3 regions of the Bacillus sp. 3255 genome follow, and region 1 is predicted to be linked to each of the others. Evidence: predicted binding sites of a transcription regulator. Region 1 holds the regulator's gene; each other region holds the start of a gene.
What was found. The regulator NrdR, encoded in region 1, represses ribonucleotide reductase genes. The targets are predictions, from matches to a motif close to AACACNATATATNGTGTT.

Region 1 (3,279 bases):
TCATGGTGTAACCCCCAGAAGCCATATGAAGCCCTGTCACCGGAACCGGTAGCAGGGCTTCTTTGATTAAGTCAGATCTTCCAATTCCAGGAGATGTGCGGATCTATGCTCACTTCCCTTATTAGAGTCAGTGCCATCATACACATAGGCTAACAAACGGTCCTGATCGATTCCGAGAGAACGAGCCACTTTCACGATGTCGAGTTCATAAGGGAAACCTGGAATTGGATTGGATTTGACGGACATATTCTTCTACCATCCTTCGAATAAATGTAATAAATCAGAACATTGCGCTTAAAAATATGATATAGTTTTGTTACAAGCATGAATCGGTACGACAAAGGCAAAACCATTGAAAAGTGGTGACGCAAAGCTATAGGGACTAAATTGGCCATATTGCATCATGTCCAAAATGTCAGCCAGCTGCCAGAAGCGCCTCCGTCCGATTCGTGTAGAATGACCAAAGGAGGAGTTAAATAGAATGGGGAAAATTGTTTTAGACGGTAGCATGAGCTTGGATGTTGAGCACTTGATTGCTAATTTGCATCTGCCGGAAAATGATATTTTGAATATGTTCTCCTTTAAGTTCAATAACAATGTGTTATCCGTTGAGGAGTCGATTCGGTTTATTCATTTTCTAAGAAGCGAACTGGACAAACGTACCCAATAACAGCATTATGCATGAACACGCACAAAAATGCAGTCGGTTGATGTCTATAGAATTTTTTTTTTTGATAAGGTCACAAATCGCGTATTGATGCGGTTTATCTTCCCTAACAGCCCAAGACAGCGGAAATGCTCCGCTGTCTTTTTATTATTTTTTGTCAGATTTAAGGTTTAAAGTTTAGCATAAAAAAGCCGGTCAGACTCCCATGAGTCAGACCGGCTTATCTTATTTATCCCGGAGAAGACCGGGGTCATGCTTGCCCAATATTTGTGTGAGCTCTTTGAGAAACATATTGATGTCTTTGAACTGCCGGTAGACGGAGGCGAAGCGAATGTACGCCACTTCATCGACCGGGTACAGCTGCTCCATCACAATTTCCCCGATGTGCAGGCTGTCTACTTCCGCGTGTGCGGTCGTCCGAAGCTGCATTTCGACCTCGGATACGAGCATTTCCAGCCTTTCCATCGAAACCGGACGCTTCTCGCAAGCTCGAATCAAGCCTCTCAGTACTTTCTCTCGACTAAATTCTTCCCGGCTTCCATCCTTCTTAATCACGATAAGCGGCGTTTCTTCCACCATCTCGAAGGTTGTGAATCTGCGCGCGCATTTCTCGCATTCGCGGCGGCGGCGGATCGATTTATTCTCATTCGCCGAACGGGAATCAAGCACCTTCGTACCGGAATAATCACAGAATGGACACTTCATTCGCTCTTCTCTCCTTTCTCTTCTTCTATGTAATGATCTATTACCATATGTTACAAGTCATGAACTCCGGAGAAGTGCGCACAATACTAGTACCAACCGACAAGGAGGTGAACAGACATGGGCGCAGGCAGCAACAGCAATAGCAACACTCTAGTTGTTCCTCAAGCTAACGCAGCACTGGATCAGTTGAAATACGAAGTGGCTCAAGAACTGGGTATCGCTATCCCACAAGATGGATACTACGGTAACATGGCTACTCGTGATACTGGTGCCATCGGTGGTCACATTACTCGTCGCCTGGTACAAATCGCAGAACAATCTTTGGCTGGTCAATTCAAGTAATCTTGAAGAGTTAGCCGGGTGACTGCACAACAGGAAGTATTGGACGCTAGCCCCCACAAGGAGCTGGTCCAATGCTTCTTTGTTTATGTCAAGTTTCCCATTGCTCGGAATACAGCTTCGTGTATTTCTCGTAATAATAGATCACGCGTTGTACATAATGCCGGGTTTCACCGAATGGAATCTGGTCGATGTGTTCTTGCGTGCCATCCCAAATTTCATTTTGCTTCCATTTATTCACATTCCCCTGTCCTGCATTGTAAGCCGCAATCGCATAAATCAAGTTTCCGTTGTAATGCCTCGTCAGCCAGCTCAAATACCAAGACCCGAGATTAATGTTTACTTCCGCTTTTAATAAATCCGCTTGCGTATGAGGCCCTAAATTCGTAGACTCTACGATCCATTCCGCCGTGTCCGGCATTAGCTGCATGAGACCGAGCGCTCCTTTGCTCGACTCCAGGTGATACTTATAATTCGTCTCTACCCGAATGATGGCTGCGATCAGGAAAGGGTCTATATTGTGTTTCGCCGCACTTTGCTTAATCTCCTGCTGAAAATAAATCGGATACAGCTTTCTTCCTATAAAAGAGCTATTCATAAAGAGAACCATAATGAAGCAAATGAGCAAGAGAGCAAACACTCGCTTTTTGCGTAGAAACTTCATGAAAGCCCCTTCCCTAGCCAAAATCGTTCGACCTCCGCATAGGTGTCTTCCTGCGTTCCGCTGTTGTCGATCACGATATCCGCTAGTTTGCGTTTTTCTTCAATCGACATCTGCGCGTCTATCCGGTTGTTGGCTGCGCTTTCCGTCAAGCCGTCCCTCACCATCAAGCGTTCCAATTGAACATGGCGGGGCACATAAACAACCATCACCTGTTCAAACAAATGAGCTAAATTCGATTCGTACAGCAATGGAATGTCCACGACAACCAGCTTGTCCGGATACTGACTTTCGTAAGCTTCCATTTGCTCCCGGATTTGCTTGCGGATCGGCGGGTGCAGAATGCTTTCCAGCTGCTTGCGGGCTTCGGCATCGCCGAAGACAATCTGCCCGAGCTTCTTCCTGTGCAGAGTGCCGTCTTCCTGAAGAACCGCTTGTCCAAAATGGGCAGCAACCTGTTCGAGAACAGGGCTGCCGGGCTCGACAACGTCGCGGGCTATTTGATCTGCATCTACCAATAGAGCGCCGCGGCCTACCAGCATGGCGCTAACCGTGCTTTTGCCGCAGGCGATTCCTCCTGTTAACCCGATATTCATAAGCTTCTTCTCTCCTAAGCGTATTCCTGGCACTATAACATTTTCAATAAACCCATAAGAATAAGCACACAACCTGGAAGAATCGATAATTTCTTCATCCAATTCATTTCCGCATACCGAAAGCCTACTCTTAATCCTAAAGCAATGAAAGAACCGCTCGAAATCGAGATGACCGAGGCTGTTAACAAAGGGACGAAGCCGATGAGCGCCGCACCGATCCCTGCCCCGAACGCATCCAGAGAGAGAGCCAAGCCGAGCAGCGTCGCTTCAGAGGCCGAAATGTTGCCTGATTTGTCAACGTCGGCTATGGA
Region 2 (3,279 bases), on a different contig from region 1:
TTGGACAAATACCCGTGCAAATTCATGACGCCAAGCCCAACGGAGTGCAGCTCGCGGTTCGCTTTGGCTACCCCTGGCGCGTTGCTGACCGTCGTCATGTCACTGACTGCCGTCAGGGCGGTCATGCCCTCATGAACCGTCTCGCGCAGCTTCTTGCGCTCCATGACGTTGGTGATGTTCATCGAAGCCAAATTGCAGGAAATATCGCGCAGAATCACGTCGTCTTCGCCGTAATCGTTAATTTCCGAAGTCTCTTGCAGCTGGAAAATCTCCGTGCACAGGTTGGACATCTTAATTGTCCCGATCCCTTTAAGCGCATGATCCTTGTTCGCATTCGTCCGGTTCATGATATACGGATACCCGGATTCCAGCTGGGTTGTCGCAATTTTGACGAGCATGTCGCGCGCACTCATGACGACCTTCTTCTTCACTTTCGGATTCGCCAGCAGCTCATCGTACATCTCGTCGAGATCGAGATCGTCCAAGTGCTTGCCGTAAGCCTGCCATACGGTATATGGCGCAAAAACATGAAGCGGCTGATTTTGTTCCGCCAGCTTGTAGAATTTGTTCGGCACGATCAGGCCGATCGATAATGTTTTCAGACGGGACTTCTCGTCTGCGTTAATTTTTTTGGAATCGAGGAACTCCATCAGATCCCAACCGAAAATGTTGTAATACGCCGCTCCGGAGCCCTTGCGCTGCCCCATTTGGTCGGCATAGGAGAACGCATCCTCCATCAGCTTCAGAACAGGCATAATCCCTTTGGCGGCTCGTTCCACGCCTTTGATCGATTCCCCGCGCCCGCGCAGCTTGGACAGATTGACGGCGACACCGCCACCGATTTTGGACAGCTGCATGCAGGTGGCCAGCACATAGTTAATGGAATTGAGGGAATCGTCCATCTCCAGCAGGAAGCAGGACACCATCTCGCCCCGGCGGCTTTTGCCTGCGTTGAGGAAGGTCGGCGTAGCCGGCTGCAGGCGCTGCTCCATCATCGAGACGGCCAGCGTACGGGCGGTTTCTACGTCTCCTCTGCCCAAGTACAAGGCTACGATCGCTACGCGATCCGGGAAATGCTCGAGGTACAACTCTTTATCATCACTGCGCAAAGCATAATCTGTATAAAATTTCGAGGCAGCCATATAGGAAGCGAACTCGAATTGATTGTCGTGGGCCACTTGATAAACTTCGTTGACTTCATCTTCCGTATAACGCTCATACACATTCTCGTAGTAATTATTGTCGATCATGTAACGAACTTTCGAAGAGGTATCGGGGAAAGTGAGGCTTTTGCTGTGGACGTCCTTCATGAAAACTTCAACGGCTTCTTTGTCCTTCTCCAGTTGAAAAAATCCGTCTGCTGCGCGTTGCATCAATAAATTATTCAGCTCAATGTGCCGCAATTGCATGTACCCCCTGAACAAATCGTTCTACATCATTTTTGGTGCCGGATAGCTCAAACTTGGTTAACACCGGCACATCGTATTGCTGGGAGATGGTGTCTGCGCTCTTCGCAAACCCGTCGCCCCAGTTGCGGTTCCCGCTTGCTGCGACTCCGATCAAATGAGAAGCGTTCGTTTCCAGGAACGAGGCCACCTTCTCAGGAACTTGACCAAATCCGGTCGTATAGGTAACGAGCACGAAGGGCTCGTCCACTTTCATCGCTTCCTCGATTTGGATGGCCGGCATTTTCAGCTTGTTAATAAACCGGCGAACATTTCCTGTTTTCGAATCGTAAGCAATCAGCATGGGCTCCGTCTCCTGTCATGTATCTTCAATCTCAAGCAAAACCGTATCTAGTGAGTCTTATGTATGAAACTCTATATCTAGTAAGTCGTATGTAGCTTACCTATCAACTATATCTAGTCGTGCGGCCTTCGGCTCGACAAAAGAAGCGGAATTTCGCAAATGGCTAAGCGGCTGAAAAAGCGCGATATCAAGGGATTTTCCCGGTTATTCCGCGGAATTCCGCGATCCGTCCGGCTTCTCTTAATTTCCCATTTTTCCACGACATCTAGTTGATAGATTCAAATTTATATCAATATATAGTGTTTGTCAACGTGTGAAATCTCACATTTTCGGTCTCAAAATACCGAATCCCAGACAGGACGTGGCTCGCGGGGATTTGAAATTTTTTTTGGAGTTTTGCCTTGAAATTTTCACATTTGTCGAAAGGAATCCGCCGACCCTGTCCTACTAGATATAGATTCGGGTTATACCGGCACACAGCTCGCCAGAGACGCCTGAGCGGCCGTCTAAGGGCCATGCCGGCGAAGATCGGGATATTGGCCTCCCAACCAAAAAAAGCTACTCACGCGCACACGAGGGTGCTGTGAGTAGCTCTTGAACCGTATCTTAACTATTGCGCTTGTGGAAATCCTTCATGAACTCCGCGAGCGCTTGGCAGGAAGCGTACGGAACCGCATTGTACGTCGATGCGCGCAGACCGCCTACGCTGCGATGTCCTTTCAGGCCGATGAAGCCGTTCTGCTCGGTTTCCTTGATGAATTTCTTCTCCAATTCTTCATCCTGCAGACGGAACGTAATGTTCATGGCCGAACGGCTGCCCTTGTCGACAGGACCGCGGTAGAAGCCGCCGCTTTGATCGATGGCATTGTAGATCAGACCGGATTTCTCCAGGTTGTTCTTCTCGATAACGGCTAGTCCGCCCTGCTCCTGAATCCATTTGAGCACCAGGTTGACCATGTAGATGGAATACACCGGCGGCGTATTGTACAAGGAATTGTTTTTGCTGTGGATTTCGTAACGGAACATCGTGGCAATGTTTTTCGGCAAATCCTGCAGCATGTCTTCCTTGACGATGACGACCGTCACACCGGAAGGACCGAGATTTTTTTGCGCGCCGGCATAGATCATGCCGAATTTCGACACGTCGACCGGACGGCTTAAGATGTCACTGGACATGTCGCCGATGAGCGGTACGCTGCCCGTGTCCGGATAGCTTTGGAACTGCGCGCCTTCGATCGTTTCATTGGATGTGATATGCAAATAAGCCGAGTCCGGATGAAGGTTGATTTCACTAAGATCCGGAATTTTCATGAATTTATTTTCTTTGGAGGAGGCTGCGATATTCACTTCGCCGAACAAGGAAGCTTCCTGCACCGCTTTCTCCGCCCAAGCGCCTGTCAGCACATAGCTGCCCACTTTGCCCGGCTTCAAGAAATTCATCGGAATCATCGCGAATTGCGAGCTGGCTCCGCCTTGCAGGAACATGATTTGGTACCCATCCGGGATGTTAAAAATTTGCTTCAATAATTG
Region 3 (3,279 bases), on a different contig from region 1:
TTCATGAAGCCGCTCTCCAGGAATTTATCCGCGATGAACGCTTGGAATGAACCTTTCTCGCCGGCAATTTCCGCCGATGCCAGATAGGCTTCTTTGGCTATAAAGCCATAGATTTTGTCCAGAAATACCAGCGATTCCGGACTTCCGTAACGGATCTTCAATTTGATCATCAGCTCGGCAAGGCCCATGGACCCCAATCCTACACGGCGTTCGTTCTGCTGGTTGGCACGGTTCTCTTCAAAATGATACGGCGTCTTGTCGATGACATTGTCAAGGAAACGCGTGGAGTAGCGGACAACAGTCGCCAGCTCCGCCCAGTTGACGTCATGCTTCTCGGCATCGTAGAACTTCGAGAGGTTGATCGCCGACAAGTTGCATACGCCCCAAGCTGGAAGCCCTTGCTCTCCGCACGGATTCGTACAAATGATCGGATTGAAATACCAGCTGTTGGACATTTGGTTGTAGTATTCCATGAATACGACGCCGGGTTCGGCCGATTTCCAGGCAGACTCGATAATCGTATGCCAGACTTCGCGCGCCCGCACCGTACGGTATGGCTTCACGGCTTTGCCGAGCTTCCGCCAAGCGTCCAGATTGCCATCCCACTTCTCATCGTATTCAGGGTCCGTCGTATCCGGGAATACAAGCTCCCACTCCAAATCTTCCTTCACAGCCTTCATGAATCCATTGCTGACGCAAACGGATAAGTTGGCGTTCGTAATTTGGCCCATCGTCGATTTGACCGTAATGAAATCTTCCAGATCCGGGTGCCAGTCATTGATCATCAGCATAAGCGCGCCGCGGCGGCTTCCGCCCTGCTCGATCAGACCGGTCGTGTAGCTGAACAATCCTCCCCATGACACGGCGCCGCTGGAGGAGCCGTTAACGCCCTTCACAACGGAGCGGCGTGGTCGCAGCGAAGACAGGTTGATGCCGACTCCGCCGCCGCGGGACATGATTTCGGTCATCTCCGACAGCGTGCTCATAATGCCGCCGCGGCTGTCATGCGGAGACGGGATCACATAGCAGTTGAAAAGCGTTAATTCGTCGCTGGCATCGGCGCCGGCAGCAATTCTCCCGCCCGGTACAAGCTTCCAATCATCAAGAATATATCTGAATTTGTCCGTCCATTCTTTGCGTTTCTCCGGCGTTGCCTCCACGGATGCCATGGCACCCGCCAAACGATCCCACATTTCTTCCGGTGTCTTCTCTATGTTTAGCGTCAGCTTCTCTACCTGGGATGTAACCGTTTCGCCGCTCCGCGTGCGCACTTGAACGGTGCCGCCGTCACGGCTGATAATTTCTCCTACTTCTTTGGCTGGGAATTTAGGGTCATCCTTCGTTAATACAAGAACGGTATCCCCGACTTTCGCAAGGCTCGTATCCGCATTCTTGAGTGCATAGCGATCCAAAAATATTTTCTCGCTTAAACCTTCCAGCTTCTTCCCTGATTGCGCAATCCCCATCGATAAATGCCCTCCCAATAAGCTACAGATTCAGCTGCAACTAAAATAAAAATTACAATATATGGTGTGAGATATTCATTATACACCACCAGATATTGATCTTCGAATGGCTAAAGGACCAATTTTGATACGAAAAGAGAAACTATCGCCACATTAGCTCGGATAAGCTGTTCAATTCTCGTTATTTCGTAGATTTGTACCGGATCTGCAATTTTTGACGTTCGCGATTTCCTTTGCTAACCTATACTTAGTATATCATAAGTCCATCATTTTTAGAACATTTGTTCGTTTTTTTTATCGAAAGGGGCTGCAAGCCATATGTATTTTTATAAAAATGAGTTCATCAACAAGCAGGATCTTCACGTCTCGCCGGACGATCGCGGGTACTATTTCGGGGATGGCATCTATGAAGTATTCCGCGTATATAACGGCCATCTGTATGAGGCTGATGCCCATATGCAGCGTCTTGCAAGAACTGCAAGCGAGGTTCGCATCGAACTGCCTTATCCCGTGCAGCGGATTGAGGAAATTCTAACCGGTCTTGTGGCGCGCAATCATCTCATTGAAGGCACGGTCTATCTGCAAGTGACCCGTGGCGAAGCGCCTCGCGCCCATCCTTTTCCGCAGCAATCCGAACCGGTAATGCTCGCTTACTGCACGGAGGTCCCCCGCCCCGCCGCAACCATACATAACGGCATCAAAACCATTACATTCGCCGATATTCGCTGGCTCCGCTGCGATCTCAAAACGCTGAACCTGCTCCCCAATGTGATGGCGAAGCAGGCAGCGCTCGATCACGGTGTGCAGGAAGTCATCCTGCATCGCGAAGGAACCGTGACGGAGTGCAGCGCCTCCAACATCATGATGATCAAGGACGGCGTGCTGTATACGCATCCGGCCAATCATTTGATTCTGCACGGTATTACCCGTGCGGTTGTTCTGCGTCTGGCCCGCTCGATAGGCATACCGGTCAGCGAGGAAGCCTTTACGACCGAGCAGCTCATGCTGGCGGACGAAGCTTTCATTACGGGGACGACCGTTGAGGTGACTCCGATTCTGGAAGTGGACGGCGCCGCCATCGGCACCGGCGTACCCGGGCCGCAAACCCGCAGGCTGCAGGAGGAATTCGTTCGGACTTTCGCTTAGTGGAGGATTACTAAATAACTTCATCAAGGGGTTTTTAGCATTAAAGAAGGAGCTAAGCAATTTAACTTGCTTAGCTCCTTTGTTTTAGCCGCCTTCTTCAAATTCTAACGGACACAGCCGCGCTTATTCCGCGTTTAGGAGCCGCCCAGCAATTGTAACGGACACGGAAGCTGTTATTTCCCCTCAAATCCCGCCATATCGCGGAGAATTCGGGTAATAACGGCTCCCTTGTCCGTTAGCGCCGAAACGTCTCTCTTTTCGACCGATTAGCGGCTCCTGTGTCCGTTAGAGCTAACTGAGCCGAAGAGGCCGCCCCTCTTTTTCAGCAAACTTCACCGCCGCAAATTCCAATCGTCGGTGCCATACTTCTCCCGCACCAGCTGCTCCGCCAATTCCGTCTCGAAAGGCGTCAATGGCGCTTCTACCAGCTCCACGCCTAACCCCAGCGCAATCTCCCGGCGGAACGCCGCCTCGACCTGTGCCAGCGTAACCGGCTCTTTGCCCTGCGCCCGCAGCAGTTCGTTAATCGCCACAGCTTTCTTCAGGAAGCTTTGCTTCATCCGCTCCGCCACCTTCTCGTTCGAGAAGCGCAGCATGCGGAACAGTTGATCCGTATCCATGTCCAGCAGAATAGACCCATGCTGCAGCACAACGTTCTTTTGCCTCA

Region 2: a site for NrdR is predicted at 1,817-1,834, ahead of nrdI (class Ib ribonucleoside-diphosphate reductase assembly flavoprotein NrdI). Genes of this name have one in related genera too.
Region 3: a site for NrdR is predicted at 1,518-1,535, ahead of J2X61_RS35655 (adenosylcobalamin-dependent ribonucleoside-diphosphate reductase). Genes of this name have one in related genera too.

Annotation. Positions count from the first base shown of each region.
Region 1 is NZ_JAVDUS010000002.1:291,371-294,649, forward strand. It holds gene htpG (molecular chaperone HtpG) at 1-11, shown strand, start outside; gene J2X61_RS03930 (hypothetical protein) at 67-246, opposite strand; cyclic di-GMP riboswitch class I at 333-431, shown strand; gene J2X61_RS03935 (hypothetical protein) at 482-670, shown strand; gene nrdR (transcriptional regulator NrdR) at 893-1,372, opposite strand; gene J2X61_RS03945 (alpha/beta-type small acid-soluble spore protein) at 1,490-1,714, shown strand; gene J2X61_RS03950 (lytic transglycosylase domain-containing protein) at 1,803-2,375, opposite strand; gene coaE (dephospho-CoA kinase) at 2,372-2,968, opposite strand; gene J2X61_RS03960 (MntP/YtaF family protein) at 3,001-3,279, opposite strand, start outside.
Region 2 is NZ_JAVDUS010000001.1:150,335-153,613, forward strand. It holds gene nrdE (class 1b ribonucleoside-diphosphate reductase subunit alpha) at 1-1,403, opposite strand, end outside; gene nrdI (class Ib ribonucleoside-diphosphate reductase assembly flavoprotein NrdI) at 1,390-1,749, opposite strand; gene serC (3-phosphoserine/phosphohydroxythreonine transaminase) at 2,356-3,279, opposite strand, start outside.
Region 3 is NZ_JAVDUS010000037.1:14,220-17,498, forward strand. It holds gene J2X61_RS35655 (adenosylcobalamin-dependent ribonucleoside-diphosphate reductase) at 1-1,466, opposite strand, end outside; gene dat (D-amino-acid transaminase) at 1,785-2,612, shown strand; gene J2X61_RS35665 (lipoate--protein ligase family protein) at 2,945-3,279, opposite strand, start outside.